One region of the Mesorhizobium sp. M0048 genome, then DNA from elsewhere that is predicted to be linked to it. Evidence: predicted binding sites of a transcription regulator. Region 1 holds the regulator's gene; each other region holds the start of a gene.
The links. The regulator HrcA, encoded in region 1, represses chaperone genes, less so after heat shock. The targets are predictions, from matches to a motif close to GTTAGCACTCNCNNNNNGNGAGTGCTAAC.
Positions count from the first base shown of each region.

Region 2: NKJ84_RS19385 (co-chaperone GroES) is a predicted target of HrcA. The motif match lies at 1,495-1,523, and genes of this name have one in related genera.
Region 3: NKJ84_RS17650 (co-chaperone GroES) is a predicted target of HrcA. The motif match lies at 2,993-3,021, and genes of this name have one in related genera.
Region 4: groES (co-chaperone GroES) is a predicted target of HrcA. The motif match lies at 1,704-1,732, and genes of this name have one in related genera.

Region 1 covers NZ_JAMYUV010000066.1:23,766-27,889, reverse strand. The annotation lists gene hemW (radical SAM family heme chaperone HemW) at 1-413, opposite strand, end outside; gene rdgB (RdgB/HAM1 family non-canonical purine NTP pyrophosphatase) at 410-1,057, opposite strand; gene NKJ84_RS30215 (VOC family protein) at 1,087-1,497, opposite strand; gene rph (ribonuclease PH) at 1,530-2,246, opposite strand; gene hrcA (heat-inducible transcriptional repressor HrcA) at 2,392-3,504, shown strand; gene NKJ84_RS30200 (hypothetical protein) at 3,538-3,735, shown strand; gene NKJ84_RS30195 (PQQ-dependent sugar dehydrogenase) at 3,836-4,124, shown strand, end outside.
Region 2 covers NZ_JAMYUV010000023.1:35,958-40,081, forward strand. The annotation lists gene groL (chaperonin GroEL) at 1-969, opposite strand, end outside; gene NKJ84_RS19385 (co-chaperone GroES) at 1,025-1,339, opposite strand; gene NKJ84_RS19390 (usg protein) at 1,704-1,973, shown strand; gene NKJ84_RS19395 (DUF982 domain-containing protein) at 2,083-2,346, opposite strand; gene NKJ84_RS19400 (hypothetical protein) at 2,483-2,695, opposite strand; gene NKJ84_RS19405 (Hsp20 family protein) at 3,035-3,511, shown strand; gene NKJ84_RS19410 (Hsp20/alpha crystallin family protein) at 3,541-4,062, shown strand.
Region 3 covers NZ_JAMYUV010000019.1:41,966-46,089, forward strand. The annotation lists gene NKJ84_RS17635 (transglycosylase domain-containing protein) at 1-488, opposite strand, end outside; gene NKJ84_RS17640 (hypothetical protein) at 642-803, opposite strand; gene groL (chaperonin GroEL) at 886-2,505, opposite strand; gene NKJ84_RS17650 (co-chaperone GroES) at 2,604-2,942, opposite strand; gene NKJ84_RS17655 (hypothetical protein) at 3,186-3,458, shown strand; gene NKJ84_RS17660 (DUF1488 family protein) at 3,455-3,721, shown strand; gene NKJ84_RS17665 (DUF3168 domain-containing protein) at 3,987-4,124, shown strand, end outside.
Region 4 covers NZ_JAMYUV010000061.1:2,899-7,022, reverse strand. The annotation lists gene groL (chaperonin GroEL) at 1-1,289, opposite strand, end outside; gene groES (co-chaperone GroES) at 1,355-1,651, opposite strand; gene NKJ84_RS29245 (S46 family peptidase) at 2,078-2,440, shown strand; gene NKJ84_RS29240 (S46 family peptidase) at 2,445-3,047, shown strand; gene NKJ84_RS29235 (NrtR DNA-binding winged helix domain-containing protein) at 3,847-4,124, opposite strand, start outside.

The sequences.
Region 1 (4,124 bases):
CGCAGATCCTTGTCGTTCAGCGCCTGCACGCCAAGCGACACCCGGTTGACGCCGGCCGCGCGATAGCCGCGAAAGCGCTCGGCCTCGACCGAGGAGGGATTGGCCTCCAGCGTCACCTCGATGCCACCGGGCACCGTCCAGTTCTTCGCCACTGCATCCAGCACCGCCGCCACGGTCTGCGGCTTCATCAGCGATGGCGTGCCGCCGCCAAGAAAGATACTGGTCACCTCGCGCGGCCCGGTGCGGCCGCGCATCGTCGCCAGCTCGGTCTCGAAGGCGCGGGCAAAACGCTCCTGGTCGACCGGCTGGTGGCGGACATGGCTGTTGAAGTCGCAATAGGGGCATTTGGCCGCGCAGAATGGCCAGTGGACGTAGACGCCGAAACCGGGGCTGCGGTCGAGCAGCATGGTCATGCGCCGGCCAATCGGGCTTGGGCGAATTTCTGGAAGGCACGGGCACGGTGCGACAATGCGGTTGGCTGGCCGGGCTTCCAGCCATGCTTTTCCTCCGCGCTCATCTCGCCGAAGGTCTTTTCGAACCCATCGGGCAAGAACACCGGATCGTAGCCGAAGCCGAGCTCGCCGCGCGGCGGCCATACCAGCGTGCCCTCGACCTCACCGCGAAAATATTCCGCCTGGCCATCAGGGAAGGCAAGGCAGATGACCGCGACAAAGCGGCCCTTGCGCTGGGCAGGCGTGATCGCGCCAACTTCTTGCAAGGCCACTTCCGTGCGCTGCATGGCCATGCCGAAGTCGCGGGAGCCGTCCGGCGTCTCGGCCCAGTTGGCGGTGTAGACGCCGGGTGCGCCGTCGAGCGCATCGACACACAGGCCGGAATCGTCCGACAGCGCCGGCAATCCAGTTGCCTTGGCGGCGGCCAAGGCCTTTATGAAGGCGTTCTGCTCGAAAGTGGTGCCAGTCTCGTCCGGCTCCGGCAAGCCGTATTCCTTTGCGGACTTCGCTTCTATGCCGAATGGCGCCATCAGATCGGTGAATTCGCGCAATTTGCCGGCATTGTGGCTTGCGACGACGATCTTATGCCCATCAAGCGAATGAATAGTTGGTGAATGAACAGGCGGCGAATGCATCAGATGCCCCAAATTCTTGGCTCGGCGAATTCGATCGAATTGCCCGAGGGGTCGCGAATATAGATCGAGCGACCGCCCTGAGGCCATTCGAACTCACTTTCGATGGCGATTTTCTTCGCCTCAAGATGCGCTTTCCAGCGTGGGATTTCATCCGCGCTTGCGGCGAAGCAAAGATGGCCCTCGCCGACCGTGCCATGCGGCGGCACGGGCAGCTTGGCGTCGGCCCGCGGCGGCACTTTGGTCGCCTCGGCATTGAAGATAAGCAGCACGCCGTCGCCGCAGCGGAAGAAGAGATGCCTGCCATCGACCTTACCGAGCAGATCGAGCCCGAGGACGCCCGAATAGAACCGTTCCGCGGCAGCAAGGTCCGTCACGTAGAGTGCTGATTCCAGGATTGCGGAAGGAGTCACAGGATCGCCAATCTCTCCAATATTGACCGCAGCTAAGCCACCGCCATCTGCTGCAAGCTGACCAGGCGCTGAATGCCTTTCTTGGCGAGCTCCATCAGCGCCGCGAACTGCTCTTCCGAGAACGGCTCGCCCTCGGCTGTGCCCTGGATCTCGACGATGCCGCCCTTGCCGGTCATGACGAAATTGGCGTCGGTGCCGGCCGAGGAATCCTCGATATAGTCGAGATCGATGACCGGCTGGCCATCATGGATGCCGCAGGAGATCGCTGCGACGTGATCCTTAAGCACCTTGCCCAGGCTCGCCATCTGGCGGGCTTCCATCCAGCGCAGGCAGTCGTAGAGCGCCACCCAGCCGCCGGTGATCGAAGCGGTGCGCGTGCCGCCGTCGGCCTGGATCACGTCGCAGTCGACGGTGATCTGCTGCTCACCGAGCGCCTGCAGATCGACCACGGCGCGCAGGGAGCGGCCGATCAGCCGCTGGATCTCCAGCGTGCGGCCGCCTTGTTTGCCGGCCGAAGCCTCGCGGCGCATGCGCTCGCCGGTCGAACGCGGCAGCATGCCGTATTCCGCCGTCACCCAGCCCTTGCCGGAGTTGCGCATCCAGCCCGGCACCTTTTCCTCCAGGCTGGCCGTACACAGCACATGCGTGTCGCCGAACTTCACCAGGCACGAGCCTTCCGCATGCTTGGAGACGCCGCGCTCGAAGGAGATGGGGCGCATTTCGTCGAATTGGCGTTTGGAAGGGCGCATTCAGGCTTCTTTCTTTCTTCGGAATCTTGGCCGGGGAATCTTGGCCGGCTTGTAGCCGCACGGGGCGTGAGGCGCAAAGGAAAATGGACCGGTTGCGCCGACGCTGCGGAAGTCTATATCTTCGGACCGGAGGTTTTTGGCTCGAATGACCAAGGTAGTCGATCCCGGTTCGCAGTCGCCAGTGCTCTCGTCGCCGGCACTTCAACCGCCCGCGCTTCAATCGCTCGATATGCGTTCGCGCGACATCTTCCGGCGCATCGTCGATTCCTATTTGAGGGATGGCGAGCCGGTCGGTTCGCGCAGCCTGTCGCGCATCCTGCCGTCATCGCTGTCGCCGGCCACCATCCGCAACGTGATGAGCGACCTCGAGCACCTCGGCCTGATCTACGCGCCGCACATCTCGGCTGGCCGGCTGCCGACCCAGGCCGGCTTGCGCTTCTTCGTCGATGCATTCATGGAACTCGGCGACCTCTCCGACGAGGAGCGCCGCACCATCGAGGCGCAGGTGCGCGCCTCCGGCTCGGGCGCGACGCTGGAGCATATGCTGACCGAGGCCAGCCAGATGCTGTCCGGCATGTCGCGCGGCGCCGGCCTCGTGCTCGCCGCCAAAAATGAGGCGGCGCTGAAGCACATCGAATTCATCCAGCTCGAGCCGACCAAGGCGCTGGCCGTGCTGGTCTCGCAGAACGGCGACGTCGAAAATCGCGTCATCGATCTGCCCGCCGGCATCACCGTCTCGCAATTGCACGAAGCCTCCAACTTCCTCAACGCCCATATCCGCGGCCGCACCCTGGCCGAGGCCCGGGTCGAAATCGCCCGCATCAAGGAAGAGACCAGGGCAGCCCTCGACACGCTGTCGCAGGATCTGGTCGAGAAGGGCCTGGCGGTCTGGGCAGGCGCCGAAAGCGGGGTGCCTGGGCGGCTTATCGTGCGCGGCCGCGCCAATCTCCTGGAAAACGTCACCGCCCAGGCCGACATAGAATTGCTGCGGCATCTGTTCGAGGATCTGGAGACGCAGGATGGGCTGATCCAGCTCCTCGACCTCGCCGAGGAAGGCCCGGGGGTGCGCATATTCATCGGTTCGGAAAACAAGCTGTTTTCGCTGTCGGGCTCCTCGCTGGTGGTGGCACCCTATCGCGACAAGGACGCGCGCGTCGTCGGTGCGCTCGGCGTCATCGGGCCGACGCGGCTGAATTATGCGCGCATAGTACCGATGGTGGACTATACCGCCCAGCTGATTTCGCGCATGCTGCGCTAGGAGCCGCCGCGGCCTGCCGCAAGGAGAAAAAGAATGGCGCTGGAATCGTTCAAGGCCCAGATCAGCCTGCTGCTCGAGGAAATGGTCAATCAGCCTGAGGATCAGCACGAGGTGCAAGAGCAGTTGCGTGAGAAGCTGCAAGAGATGCGGGCCATGGGCCTGCCGCTGCCGGCCGATCTGGTCGCGCTGGAAAAGCGCCTCGACGACGACTTTTACACCTCTGGCAACTGAACGGGGTTCGGCTTCAAATCCTCGTGTGCTGAACGACCGCTTGGAACGACCAATGCCTGATCCCGTTTGCCCTCTTCGAGGCAAACCTCGGAGGACGTTAATGATCCGATCTGGCGGCTTTGCGGCCGTTGCCGCTGCCCTCCTTGTCGCGACACCGGCGCCCGCCCAGCAGGCGGATCAAAAGGTGCTCAAAGGCGAAGCCGCTTTTGGCGATTGGCACGCCGACAGGCCTGGCGTCCGCCGCCTGATCGGGCCGCAAGACATGCCGGCAGCCGACCCCGCTCAATCCGCTTCGAACGGCGGCGGCGTGGCGGAACGGCCCGAAAGCGCCGAGCCAGAATTGCCGCCGGGCTTTTCGGCCGAAATGATCGCCTCCGGACTGTATAATC
Region 2 (4,124 bases), on a different contig from region 1:
CACCTTCTTGGCGCGGCCGAGCATGTTGAGCGTGACGTTCTCGAGCTTGATGCCGAGATCCTCGCTGATTGCCGTGCCGCCGGTCAGGATGGCAATATCCTCCAGCATGGCCTTGCGGCGATCGCCGAAGCCCGGTGCCTTGACGGCCGCGACCTTCAGGCCGCCGCGCAGCTTGTTGACGACCAGCGTCGCCAGCGCCTCGCCCTCGACGTCCTCGGCGATGATCAGCAGCGGCTTGGACGACTGCACCACCGCCTCCAGCACCGGAAGCAGCGCCTGCAGGTTGGACAGCTTCTTCTCGTGGATCAGCACATAGGGCTCGTCGAGCTCGACGCGCATCTTGTCCTGATTGGTGATGAAATAGGGGCTGAGATAGCCGCGGTCGAACTGCATGCCTTCGACGACTTCGAGCTCCGTCTCGGCGGTCTTGGCTTCTTCGACGGTAATGACGCCCTCATTGCCGACCTTTTCCATCGCTTCGGCGAGGAAGCGGCCGATCTCGGCGTCGCCATTGGCCGAGATGGTGCCGACCTGGGCGATTTCGTCGTTCCTGGTCACCTTGCGGGCATTGGCCTTGAGTTCGGCGACGACGGCTTCGACCGCCTTGTCGATACCGCGCTTCAGGTCCATCGGGTTCATGCCGGCGGCAACCGCCTTAGCGCCTTCCTGGACGATCGACTGCGCCAGAACGGTCGCGGTCGTGGTGCCGTCGCCGGCGACGTCACTGGTCTTCGAAGCCACCTCGCGGACCATCTGTGCGCCCATGTTCTCGAACTTGTCCTCGAGCTCGATCTCCTTCGCCACGGTGACGCCGTCCTTGGTGATGCGCGGGGCGCCGAACGACTTGTCGAGGACGACGTTGCGGCCCTTGGGACCGAGCGTCACCCTCACCGCGTCGGCGAGGATGTTGACGCCGCGCAGCATCTTCTCGCGGGCTTCGGTATGAAATTTCACATCTTTGGCAGCCATTGGATCACTCCTTCGATAGGCAGCTTCGTTGACTGGAATGCTTGTTCAGGCCCACTCAGGCAGCCTTCTTCATCTCGCCGGCGCCCTCGATAACGCCCAGCACGTCGCTCTCTTTCATGATGAGCAGATCCTCGCCATTGAGCTTGATCTCGGTGCCGGACCATTTGCCGAACAGGATGCGGTCGCCGACCTTGACGTCGAGCGGCTGCAATTGGCCGCTGTCGTCGCGCGCGCCCGGACCGGCGGCAATGACCTCGCCCTCCTGCGGCTTCTCCTTGGCGGTGTCGGGGATGATGATGCCGCCGGCGGTCTTCTCGTCGACCTCGATACGGCGGACCAGGATACGGTCGTGCAATGGACGGAACGTCATGTCGTTCTCCTCTCGGGACAAACAGATTTTCGAAGATCCTCCTGACCGAACCGGCAATATCGGCCCGGCACGGGGTGCGCGACCCCTTCATCAGGCATCGCGCGCATACGAACTAGTCGCGCTTTTTTCTGCTTTCAAGAGGGTCACGCAAAAATTTTAGCACTCGACGCATGAGAGTGCCAATGCACTGTAATCGTTCGCACATTAGCCGCTCTCAGCTAAAGTGCGGCTCAAATTTTGGCGCGATATTTCAAAATGCCGCCGGTCCGGAGCCGCTCGTGGCGGCGGGAACCTATGTGGAAGGCGAGGCGTTTTGCAGACCGAGATTTCAACGGACCGAGATTTCAACGGAAAGGACGATCGCATGACCAGCAGGGACTTTCAGCTCCAGATGCAAGGGTTTGGTCTTACCACGGCGGAGATCCACTATCGCCTGCCCGATCATCGGAGCCTGCTGCAACTCTATATCTGGCAGGAATACGATATTGCCCCCGATTTCCCGACGCTGAAGCATTTCCTCGATTTCTGGGAGCGCGAAATCGAAGGCCCGCTGCATTCGGTGCGCGTCGCCCATCATCACCTGATCCAGCCCTCCGAATGGCGGGCCGTAAACGGCATTATCACCGTCCACTGAGGAGCAAGCCGATCTGCCGCTAGACAGCGGGCAAAGTCTCTCGCGGTGGGGGAAAGGCAGTTGCCTTTTCCCCAACTTGTTTTGGAGTTCAAATATCGGAGGGTCCGGGCTAGCCGGCGTGGTCGACAGGCTCGCAGGCGAGCAATCCGGCGTTGCGCGCCGCCCTGACGAAGGCCTTGCGCGCATCTCGCGCGGTGCGCCAGCCGTCGAGCGCGTCGCGGCAGGCCCGATAGGCGGCGCGCCAACTCCGGCCGCGGGCACGGTCCGGCCACTGCTGACGCATGCATTCGATGGCTTCCCAACTACTGGCGACCTTGCGCTCGCTGGATTGGAATTTCAACGTGATCGGCTCGGCGAAGCGGACGTCGTCCATCACTTCCTCCTTGTTTTCTGATCGTCTTCTTGTTTGAGCAAGCAACGTCATGCTGGCGGCACCGGCGACCAGCCGGCGCCGCTGAAGGACATGGTTCGTCCCTTTGCGCGGTTCAAGAGCATCGCGGCAACAGCGGTTATTCCTCCTCGTCCGGCCCTTGCAGCAGTTCGATCAGCGTCGCTACTCTTGCCGTCGGCAGCGGTCGGCCTTCGTTCACCAGCGCCTCGTCGGCGGCGATCCAGGCCAGGGCCTCACGCAATTCCTGGACCGTCCCGTCCGTCGCCGCAATGTCGGCGATAACGGCGTCGTCGACCGGGCCCAGCACGGAAATGATCTCGTCGCGTGTCATGGTCAGCTCCATCTGCGAGTGCCGGGAATGGGCCCGGCAACACAAGAATCTGGGTCTTGACCTGCGGCAGACAATAACCGGCCGGGGAACTCGGCGTTGGCGATTGAAGCCAAACAGGCAATCTCCTGCCGGACATCTCTCACAAGTAGATTGGCAGCCTCGCCGAACCGACCAAAAACCGGCCCGAAAACCGGCAACGCGAGAGCCATCGGGGTCTTGACTTGCGGCGGACAATAACCAAATCGATGGCACCGGTCGCCGAAATGGGGCCGGCGAAACCAGGGAGCGCCAGCTCTTTGGCGCTCCTCGTATCTATGTTGCTCGATGGAGGATGTAGCTATGAGAACCGCATTCGACTTTTCCCCGCTCTATCGGTCGAGCATCGGCTTCGACCGCGTCTTCAACCTGCTGGAAAATGCGCCGCAGGCTTTCGACGCCTGGCCGCCCTATGACATCGCGCGCAGCAGCGAGAACAACTACCGCGTCACTATCGCCGTCGCTGGCTTTTCCGAGGACGACCTCGAAATCATTCATGAACCCAACCTCCTGATTGTCTCCGGCCAGCATAAGGAGCCGGACAACGCGGAGTATCTGCATCATGGCCTCGCCACACGGCCCTTTACCCGCCGTTTCGAGCTTGCCGATCACGTCAAGGTCGCAGGCGCCTCGCTCGACAACGGCCTGCTCAGCATCGATCTGGTACGTGAGGTGCCCGAGGAGATGAAGCCTCGGCGCATCGCCATCGCGACCGATGTCGCCTCGCCGAAGACCGGGCCGAAGGCCGCGCAGGTCGAAGCAAACAAGCAGGCTGCCTGAACGAACCAGTCGAGAAAGGAGACTATGCAATGGCTATTCGTGATCTCATTCCCTGGGGCCGGGAGAATAATCAGGCCCCCAGCCTGTTCCGCAGCGGCGATCGCGATCCCTTCCTGACGCTGCATCGCGAAATGAACCGCCTGTTCGACGAGGCGTTCCGCGGCTTCGACACGAGGCTGCCGTCGCTCGGTGGCTTCTCCGCTGCCGGCGCCAGCTGGCCGAGCGTCGAAATCTCCGATAGCGAAAAGGAGATCCGCGTCACCGCCGAGATCCCCGGAATGGACGAGAAAGACGTCGAGCTGCTGCTCGATGACGGTGTGCTGACGCTGCGCGGCGAGAAGCGTGAAGAGACCGAGGACAAGGACAGGCAGTTCTCCGAACGCTTCTATGGCCGTTTCGAGCGGCGTATCCCGCTCGGCTACGAAGTCGACGAAGACAAGATCAACGCCGCGTTCCGGAACGGCGTGCTAAGCGTGACGCTGCCGAAGACGGCGCGCGCTCAGGCCAAGGCCAAGCGTATCGCCATCAACGGCGGCAACGGCAAGTCCTGATGGCTCGCAGCAGGACGACGCCCGCTTCTGCCCTGCCGGTTCCGGCGGGCAGAAGCGGGGAA
Region 3 (4,124 bases), on a different contig from region 1:
GCCCGCACATTCTCGAATATCGCCCGCGACAGGCCGAGCACATCGATGCCGTAATGGTCGAAGAAACGGCGGTCCTCGGTGGCCAGCACCGCCTTGATGACATGGTCGGGCATCTCGTCGACCGGCACCGAATCGCGCTGGATGATGCCGCGCTGGCCGATCTCGTTGCCGTAGCGGTCGAGGAAGGTGACGGCGAAGTCGCCTTGCGTGCGCCAGTCGCCGGCGGTTATCTGGAAGGCCGGCAAGGCCAGCGCCAAAAGGACGACGATGCCGCCGGCACCGAGCGTAAAGCCTTCACTCAACAGTTCGATCAGGCCGCGGCGCCAGCCGCCGACGCGGAAACGCCGCGAGAAGATGGTGGCCGCTTCCCAGAACTGGCGCGCCCTGAAGCCGAATTCGTAGACAGAGGAATCGATCCACGCATCCACCGCCAGCAGCCTTGCGGCGATCGGACCTCTTCTCTTGCGTGGTTCCAAAGGACTGGCCATTCCAGGATCCGGCTGCGGCGACGCCGCCAACTGAGAAACCGCATGCCGGCAATTTCACGGCGGCGCGCCTTTCAAGACTATTCGTCCATTTTGGTGCTGCCTACAAGGGCGATGAAGGTTCCGCGCTTGCGTGGGTGCCGAGGATTGGCAGCGTCACATGGGACGCTTGTCCGCGATCTTTTTCGGGTCGCGGCCTAACGTGCCGGCGTTGGCTTTCCTGTGCTTGTCGGCAAGCCTGCGAACGCGATCGAAGCGGCTTTCCTCGGCCACTTCGATTTTCGCCGCTGCATTTGGCTTCGGGACGAGTGCGATCATTGATCGATCTCCTTGCCGATGGTGCGCGCCGGGGAAGATACCCCGGCGGCTGTCTTTCAGGCTTGTTTCCGGCAGTGGCTGGTCAATAGCCCATGCCGCCGGGCGAAGCAGCGGCTTCCTTCGCCGGAACGTCGGTGATCATGGCTTCCGCCGTGATCAGAAGCGCCGCAATGGAGCCCGCGTCCTGCAGCGCCGTCCGTACCACCTTCGCCGGGTCGACGATGCCGGCCTTGATCATGTCGACATAGACCTCGTTCTGGGCATCGAAGCCCTGATTGTGATCCTTGCTGTCGGCGAGCTTGCCGACGACGATCGAACCTTCGACGCCGGAATTCTCGGCGATCTGCCGGATCGGCGCTTCGAGCGCTCTCGACACGATCGCAATGCCCGCTGTCACATCGGCATTGGCTCCGGTCATCCCGTTCAGCACAGCCTTGGCGCGCAGCAACGCGACACCGCCGCCCGGAACGATGCCTTCTTCAACGGCCGCGCGCGTGGCGTTCAGCGCATCGTCGATGCGGTCCTTCTTTTCCTTGACCTCGGATTCGGTGGCGCCGCCGACGCGGATGACGGCAACGCCGCCCGCCAGCTTGGCGAGACGTTCCTGCAGCTTCTCCTTGTCATAGTCGGACGTGGTTTCCTCGATCTGCCCCTTGATCTGCTGGACGCGCGCCTGGATGGTGGTCTTCTCGCCGGCGCCGTCGATGATCGTGGTGGTGTCCTTCTCGATCAGCACGCGCTTGGCGCGGCCGAGCATGTCTATGGTGATGTTCTCCAGCTTGATGCCGAGATCCTCGGAAATCATCTGTCCGGCGGTGAGCACGGCGATGTCTTCCAGCATGGCCTTGCGGCGGTCACCGAAGCCAGGCGCCTTGACGGCCGCGACCTTGAGGCCGCCGCGCAGCTTGTTGACGACCAGCGTCGCTAGCGCTTCGCCCTCGACGTCCTCGGAGATGATCAACAGCGGCCTGCCGCTTTGCACCACGGCTTCGAGGATGGGCAACAGCGCCTGCAGATTGCCGAGCTTCTTTTCGTGGATGAGGACGTAAGGGTCTTCCAGCTCGGCGCGCATCTTTTCGGCATTGGTGACGAAATAGGGCGAAAGATAGCCGCGGTCGAACTGCATGCCTTCGACGACGTCGAGTTCGGTTTCGGCGGTCTTGGCCTCCTCGACAGTGATGACGCCGTCATTGCCGACCTTGTCCATCGCCTTGGCGATCATGGCACCGACGCTGGTGTCGCCATTGGCGGCAATGGTGCCGACCTGCGCGATCTCGCCTGAGGACTTGACCTTCTTGGCGCGCGCCTGGATTTCCTGGACGACGGCGCTGACGGCAAAGTCGATGCCGCGCTTGAGGTCCATCGGGTTCATGCCGGCGGCAACGAATTTGGCGCCCTCGCGCAGGATGGAAGCGGCAAGCACCGTGGCGGTGGTGGTGCCGTCGCCGGCGAGGTCGTTGGTTTTCGAGGCCACTTCGCGCACCATCTGTGCGCCCATGTTTTCGAACTTGTCGGAAAGCTCGATTTCCTTGGCCACCGTCACCCCGTCCTTGGTGATGCGCGGCGCGCCGTAGGCCTTATCGATGATAACGTTGCGGCCCTTGGGGCCGAGCGTCACCTTGACGGCGTTGTTGAGAATTTCGACGCCGCGCAGCATGCGGTCACGCGCGTCGGTGGAGAATTTGATTTCCTTGGCAGACATGATTTTTTCCAGTTCGGTTGTCGTGGCACGGCGCTTGCAGCGCCTGAATCAAAGCTCGGAGCGTCCTTGCGCGTCCGGGAGGGCGCGCGGCCTTCCAATCAGGCGGCCTTCTTGGCAGCCACGGTCTTGTCGACGGTGCCCATCTCGCTTTTGTCGACGATGCCCATGATGTCGGCTTCCTTCATGATCAGAAGGTCCTCGCCGTCTATCTTGACCTCGGTGCCGGACCATTTGCCGAACAGGATGAGGTCGCCGGTCTTGACGTCGAGCGGGATCAGCGCGCCGCCTTCGTCCCGCGCGCCCGGCCCCACGGCGATCACTTCGCCTTCCTGCGGTTTTTCCCTGGCATTGTCGGGGATGATGATGCCGCCCTTGGATTTGGTGTCGCTTTCGGCGCGCCGAATGACGACGCGATCGTGAAGTGGCCGGAATTTCATGGGGACTCTTTCTGGGGCCAGCTTAGGCGGCCGCCCCTCTCTATAGGCGCCTTGGCACTCGATTGATAGGAGTGCCAAAAAATATTCATAGGGCACATCAAATATTGAATTTATTATCTTGCCTGGCCATCCCCCGGTGTTCGGGCCTTGCCGAATATTATTGAAATTGAATTTCTGTCTTTGAACACCTATTTTACGGTGAAGTTCACATTCACGACTTTCGCTGCAAGGGAGATTTTACCGATGGCCGAAGGCAATCAGAACATCATGGAAAAAGCTCAGGCTCGCTTCATGGAAAATCAGAAGAAAACGGCGGAGCGGAACAAAGCAACTGCCGAATACGTCTCGGAGGCCAAGGCCAGGGTCATCAAAACGGCAAGGCTGAGGGAATTGCGACTGGCCAAGGAAGAGGCGGACCGCGCGGCGGAAGCTCTGAATCCGGTCGCACCAAAGAAGAAGCGGGCGTCGCGGACAGTCAAGAAGGCCGTATCCGCATCGACGGAGGCAAAATCATGAGCCTGACATTTCCCAATCCCAGCCGCAGCTACGACGAGGCAAGCAAACGCATTCGCTTCGTCGGCCATGACGGCATGTTCCAGATTTCCTTCTCTGTCGCAACCGATGCCATCTCCAAGATGCAGCCGGGAACGGCGGCCTCAGAAGCTACCTACCTGGCAGCCTTCGACACGGCTTCCAACTCGATCCACGATGTCGCCAGGAATGCCTATGCCCGCACCCGCAGGAGCATATATGTGCTGACTGCGGCTGATTTTCGCTAGATCCGTCGCGATCCGTCCACAAGACGCTTTCTCAGGGCTTCCGGTTCGCCTTCGCTCGCCGCTTGACGTCGCGACCGTTCAGCCGGTCACGGGTCCGTGACGCGGAGGGCTGCGGCGTCGCGCATTCCAGGAGCAGGGCTTATTCCCGAGGTCATGAAGGTTCATAATCCGTATGAGACGCGCTGATTCGCGCTTTTGCCGGGATGCCGTCATGCAACGCAGCTACGCAGCCGGGAGGTCGACGCGACGGGCGAGGGCAAAGACAATGACCGCGCCGGCCCTCGAATTGCAGAAAGCCATATTCGAGGCAGTGAACGACGATCCCGATTTGTCGGCGGCACTGGGCGACGCACGATTGTTCGACCGTGCGCCGGAAAATGTTGCATTTCCCCACATGACCGTC
Region 4 (4,124 bases), on a different contig from region 1:
CCGGTGACGGTGATGGCCAGCGAAGCGCGCAGCAGGGCGACGCCGCCGCCGGGAACGATGCCTTCTTCGACGGCGGCACGGGTCGCGTTGAGGGCGTCATCGACGCGGTCCTTCTTTTCCTTGACTTCCACTTCGGTCGCACCGCCGACGCGGATGACGGCAACGCCGCCCGCCAGCTTGGCGAGACGTTCCTGCAGCTTCTCCTTGTCGTAGTCCGAGGTGGTCTCCTCGATCTGCTGCTTGATCTGGGCGACGCGGCCCTGGATTTCTTCCTTCTTGCCGGCGCCGTCGACGATGGTGGTGTTCTCCTTGGAGATCGACACCTTCTTGGCGCGGCCGAGCATGTTGAGGCCGACATTCTCGAGCTTGATGCCGAGGTCTTCGGAAATGACCTGGCCACCGGTGAGAATGGCGATGTCTTCCAGCATGGCCTTGCGGCGATCACCGAAGCCCGGCGCCTTGACGGCAGCGATCTTCAGGCCGCCACGCAGCTTGTTGACGACCAGCGTGGCCAGGGCCTCGCCTTCGACGTCTTCCGAGATGATGACCAGCGGCTTCGAGGTCTGCACGACAGCCTCGAGGATCGGCAGCATGGCCTGCAGGTTGGAGAGCTTCTTCTCGTGGAGCAGGATGTAGGCGTCTTCCAGATCCGCAACCATCTTTTCGGCGTTGGTGACGAAGTAGGGCGAGAGATAGCCGCGGTCGAACTGCATGCCTTCAACGACTTCGAGCTCGGTCTCGGCGGTCTTGGCTTCCTCGACCGTGATGACGCCCTCATTGCCGACCTTCTGCATCGCTTCCGCGATCATCGAGCCGACCGAAACGTCGCCATTGCCGGCGATGGTGCCGACCTGGGCAACCTCTTCCGAGGTCTTGATCTTCTTGGCGTTCTTGATCAGCGTCGCGACGACGTCGGCGACGGCGAGGTCGATGCCGCGCTTGAGGTCCATCGGGTTCATGCCGGCGGCAACCGACTTGTGGCCTTCCTGGACGATCGACTGTGCCAGAACGGTCGCGGTCGTAGTGCCGTCGCCGGCGATGTCGTTGGTCTTCGAAGCAACTTCGCGGACCATCTGCGCGCCCATGTTTTCGAACTTGTCCTCAAGCTCGATTTCCTTGGCGACGGTGACGCCGTCCTTGGTGATGCGCGGTGCGCCGAACGACTTGTCGATGACGACGTTGCGGCCCTTGGGGCCGAGCGTGACCTTCACCGCGTCGGCGAGGATGTTGACGCCGCGCAGCATGCGCTCACGAGCGTCACGGGAGAATTTTACGTCTTTGGCAGCCATTTGTTACTCCTGGGCATTTCGCCCGAAATTCAGATTGGATGGTGCGGATGAAAGGCGGCGGCGTGTCAGCCGATGATGCCCATGATGTCGGATTCCTTCATGATCAGAAGGTCTTCGCCATTGAGCTTGACTTCGGTGCCCGACCACTTGCCGAACAGGATGCGGTCACCGGCCTTGACGTCCAGCGGGACGAGCTTGCCGGCTTCGTCGCGGGCGCCGGAACCGACGGCGATGATCTCGCCTTCCTGCGGCTTTTCCTTCGCCGTGTCGGGGATGATGATCCCGCCGGCGGTCTTCGCTTCGGACTCGACGCGGCGAACGACCACGCGGTCATGCAGCGGCCGGAAATTCGACTTTGCCATTTTTGGATTTCCCTGGTGCGGATGTTGAACGGTTCTCCGTTGCCGGAGCGTGTTTAGCACTCACCAGAAGCGAGTGCTAACGCGGCAGTGAGATAGGCCGTAGGCTCCTGCTAGTCAAGACGGAAGAGGGACGGGCGAAGAGCAAACGAGCGTGGAAGCACCGAGCGTTTTACGTGAACGACGTCGGAGATCGGACATGGATGGGGCGGCTCACCATTTGCAACTGAAGGCTTTATTCATTTGGCACGATTGGTGCAGCGAATGATCCGCAAACGTTGCGCGCGACCGATATAATGAGAGGTGAGCGCCATCAGGATTCCTGCGTTAACCGTCCACTCGGTCTTTACGGTGTGGCCGCCGCGCGGGCGCCAGGACTCCGGCCATCCCGATAGTCACCAATCCAATCTGCGGAGAACAGGAGGCAAGATGAGAGCGACAGTCAGCACGAACTCGAATTTGAAATGTTTGGCCAAAGCAACTGCCATCGCCTTGCTCTGGACGGTCACGGCTACATCGGCGGACGAAGGTATGTGGATGCCGGGCCAGACTGCGGAAGTGTGCGCGGCCATGCGCGCGGATGGGCTCCAGATCGATCCCGCCCAGCTGGGCCGTCTAGACGCTGACCCGCTCAACGCGATCGTATCACTGGGCGGATGCTCCGCCTCGTTCGTCAGTCCACAAGGGCTGGTCGCAACCAATCATCACTGCGTGTTCGAATCCATCCAATACCACAGCAAGGAGGGCCAGGACTATCTCACAGACGGCTTTCTGGCGAAGAGCCCTGGGTGAAGAATTGCCCGCGGCGCCAGGCAGCCGCAGCTATGTGATCGAGGACATGCGGGATGTGACCGCCGAAATGCTCAAGAGCGTCTCGGACAAGCTGAACGGGTTTGCCCGCTATGAGCGGCTCGCCACGAACAAAAAGGCCCTGATCGCCGCATGTGAAGGACAGCCCATCGCCGTTGCGACGTATGACGGCGTCTCCTACTATCTCCTCCAGAAGCTCGAAATTGAGGACGTGCGCCTCGTCTATGCGCCCGCGCTCGGCATCGGCAACTTCGGCGGCCAAACGGACAACTGGATGTGGCTGCGCCACACGGGCCACTTCGGCTTTTATCGCGCCTATGTCGCTCCTGATGGTTCCTCCCGGCCATATGCGCGCGACAATGTGCCTTACCGGCCGGAGAGTTGGCTACCCATAGCCTGTGAAGGCGTCAAGGAAGGCGACCTTGTGATGGTCGCCGGCTTTCCCGGCGCAACCCACCAGTTCCTGACCGCGGATGAAGTCCGGTTCAACTTCGCGCAATTCGAACCGCGGTTGCAGCGTTCGCTCTCGGATTATCCCGCCCAGATCAATCAGGCAACGGCAGGCAATCGCGAGGCGCAGATCCATTGACCGCCCGCTTCACAAATTGGCTCGGCCTAAAACGCATGGGAAAAGCAGAAAAGGCAACAGATCGGCACCAGAATGAATATGGCCGCGCGAACTGACAGACGCGCCAACAATCGGCATCTCGCATGGTGGCACTGGACGTGGCTCCCACCCTGCTGGCGCGACTCCCCATCAGGTCGTCGGGGTTTCGCTGGCGAAAAAAACTTCCGCGTGTCTCTGCGCGATCCATCCCGCTTGCGCGTGCCTAGTCAACCAAAAAACTGACCATCTGCAGGATCAGGATCAGCAAAAAAAAGCCAAAGGCAGACGCCAAAACAGCTGCCAGCAGGACGATGCGTTGTTTCTTCACCCACAGTTCCCCCGGGAGAGAGTCTAAGGATAATCCTTAAAAAAGGCGCCATGGAACAGGGCGCCCCACGCTCATTTGTGCAAGTTTAAAGTTTAGCTTGCCTGATTTATGTAATTAGACGGTTTCTTTTATGCAGCACTTTTCCAAGTACTTGCACAAATCTGAACGTATCGCACGATTTAGACGAACTGTACATTCGATAGCGACTTTGACGCACGCGTTTACTGGAGGTATACATCCTTCACCGTTGCCGCAAGGCATTGGCCCAGGCGCGCGGCACCTCCTTCACGACAAAGGTTGAAAGCCCGTCCTCGGGCGTTTCATTTCCAAGATCACTTCGATCCACTCATACGGGCTTCCCGAGCGAGACCGTGGGTTCGGACGGTGCGAATGAATTTCTCGTTATAATCGAATTGATTATAAGGGATATTTCTACGTTGAGTATAAAGGATGTCAAGCCCGCGCCAGCGGCAATTTTGTCCGGGCGACCTCCGTTTCGTCGAGGACATGGTGGCGGAAGCGATAAAGCTTCGCCGGCCGACCGCCGGTATCAAATGCACTTTCGCCGGTCTCCGCCACCAGTTCCTGCTGCTCCATCAACCGGCGAAAGTTCTGCTGAAGCGCCCCTGCCGATGTAGTCGTCAACGCCGTCCGCGTCAGCGCATTGCCATCGGTCAGAAAGCCGACGACATTGTTGATGACGAATGTAACGATCCGCGGCTTCAGAGAGG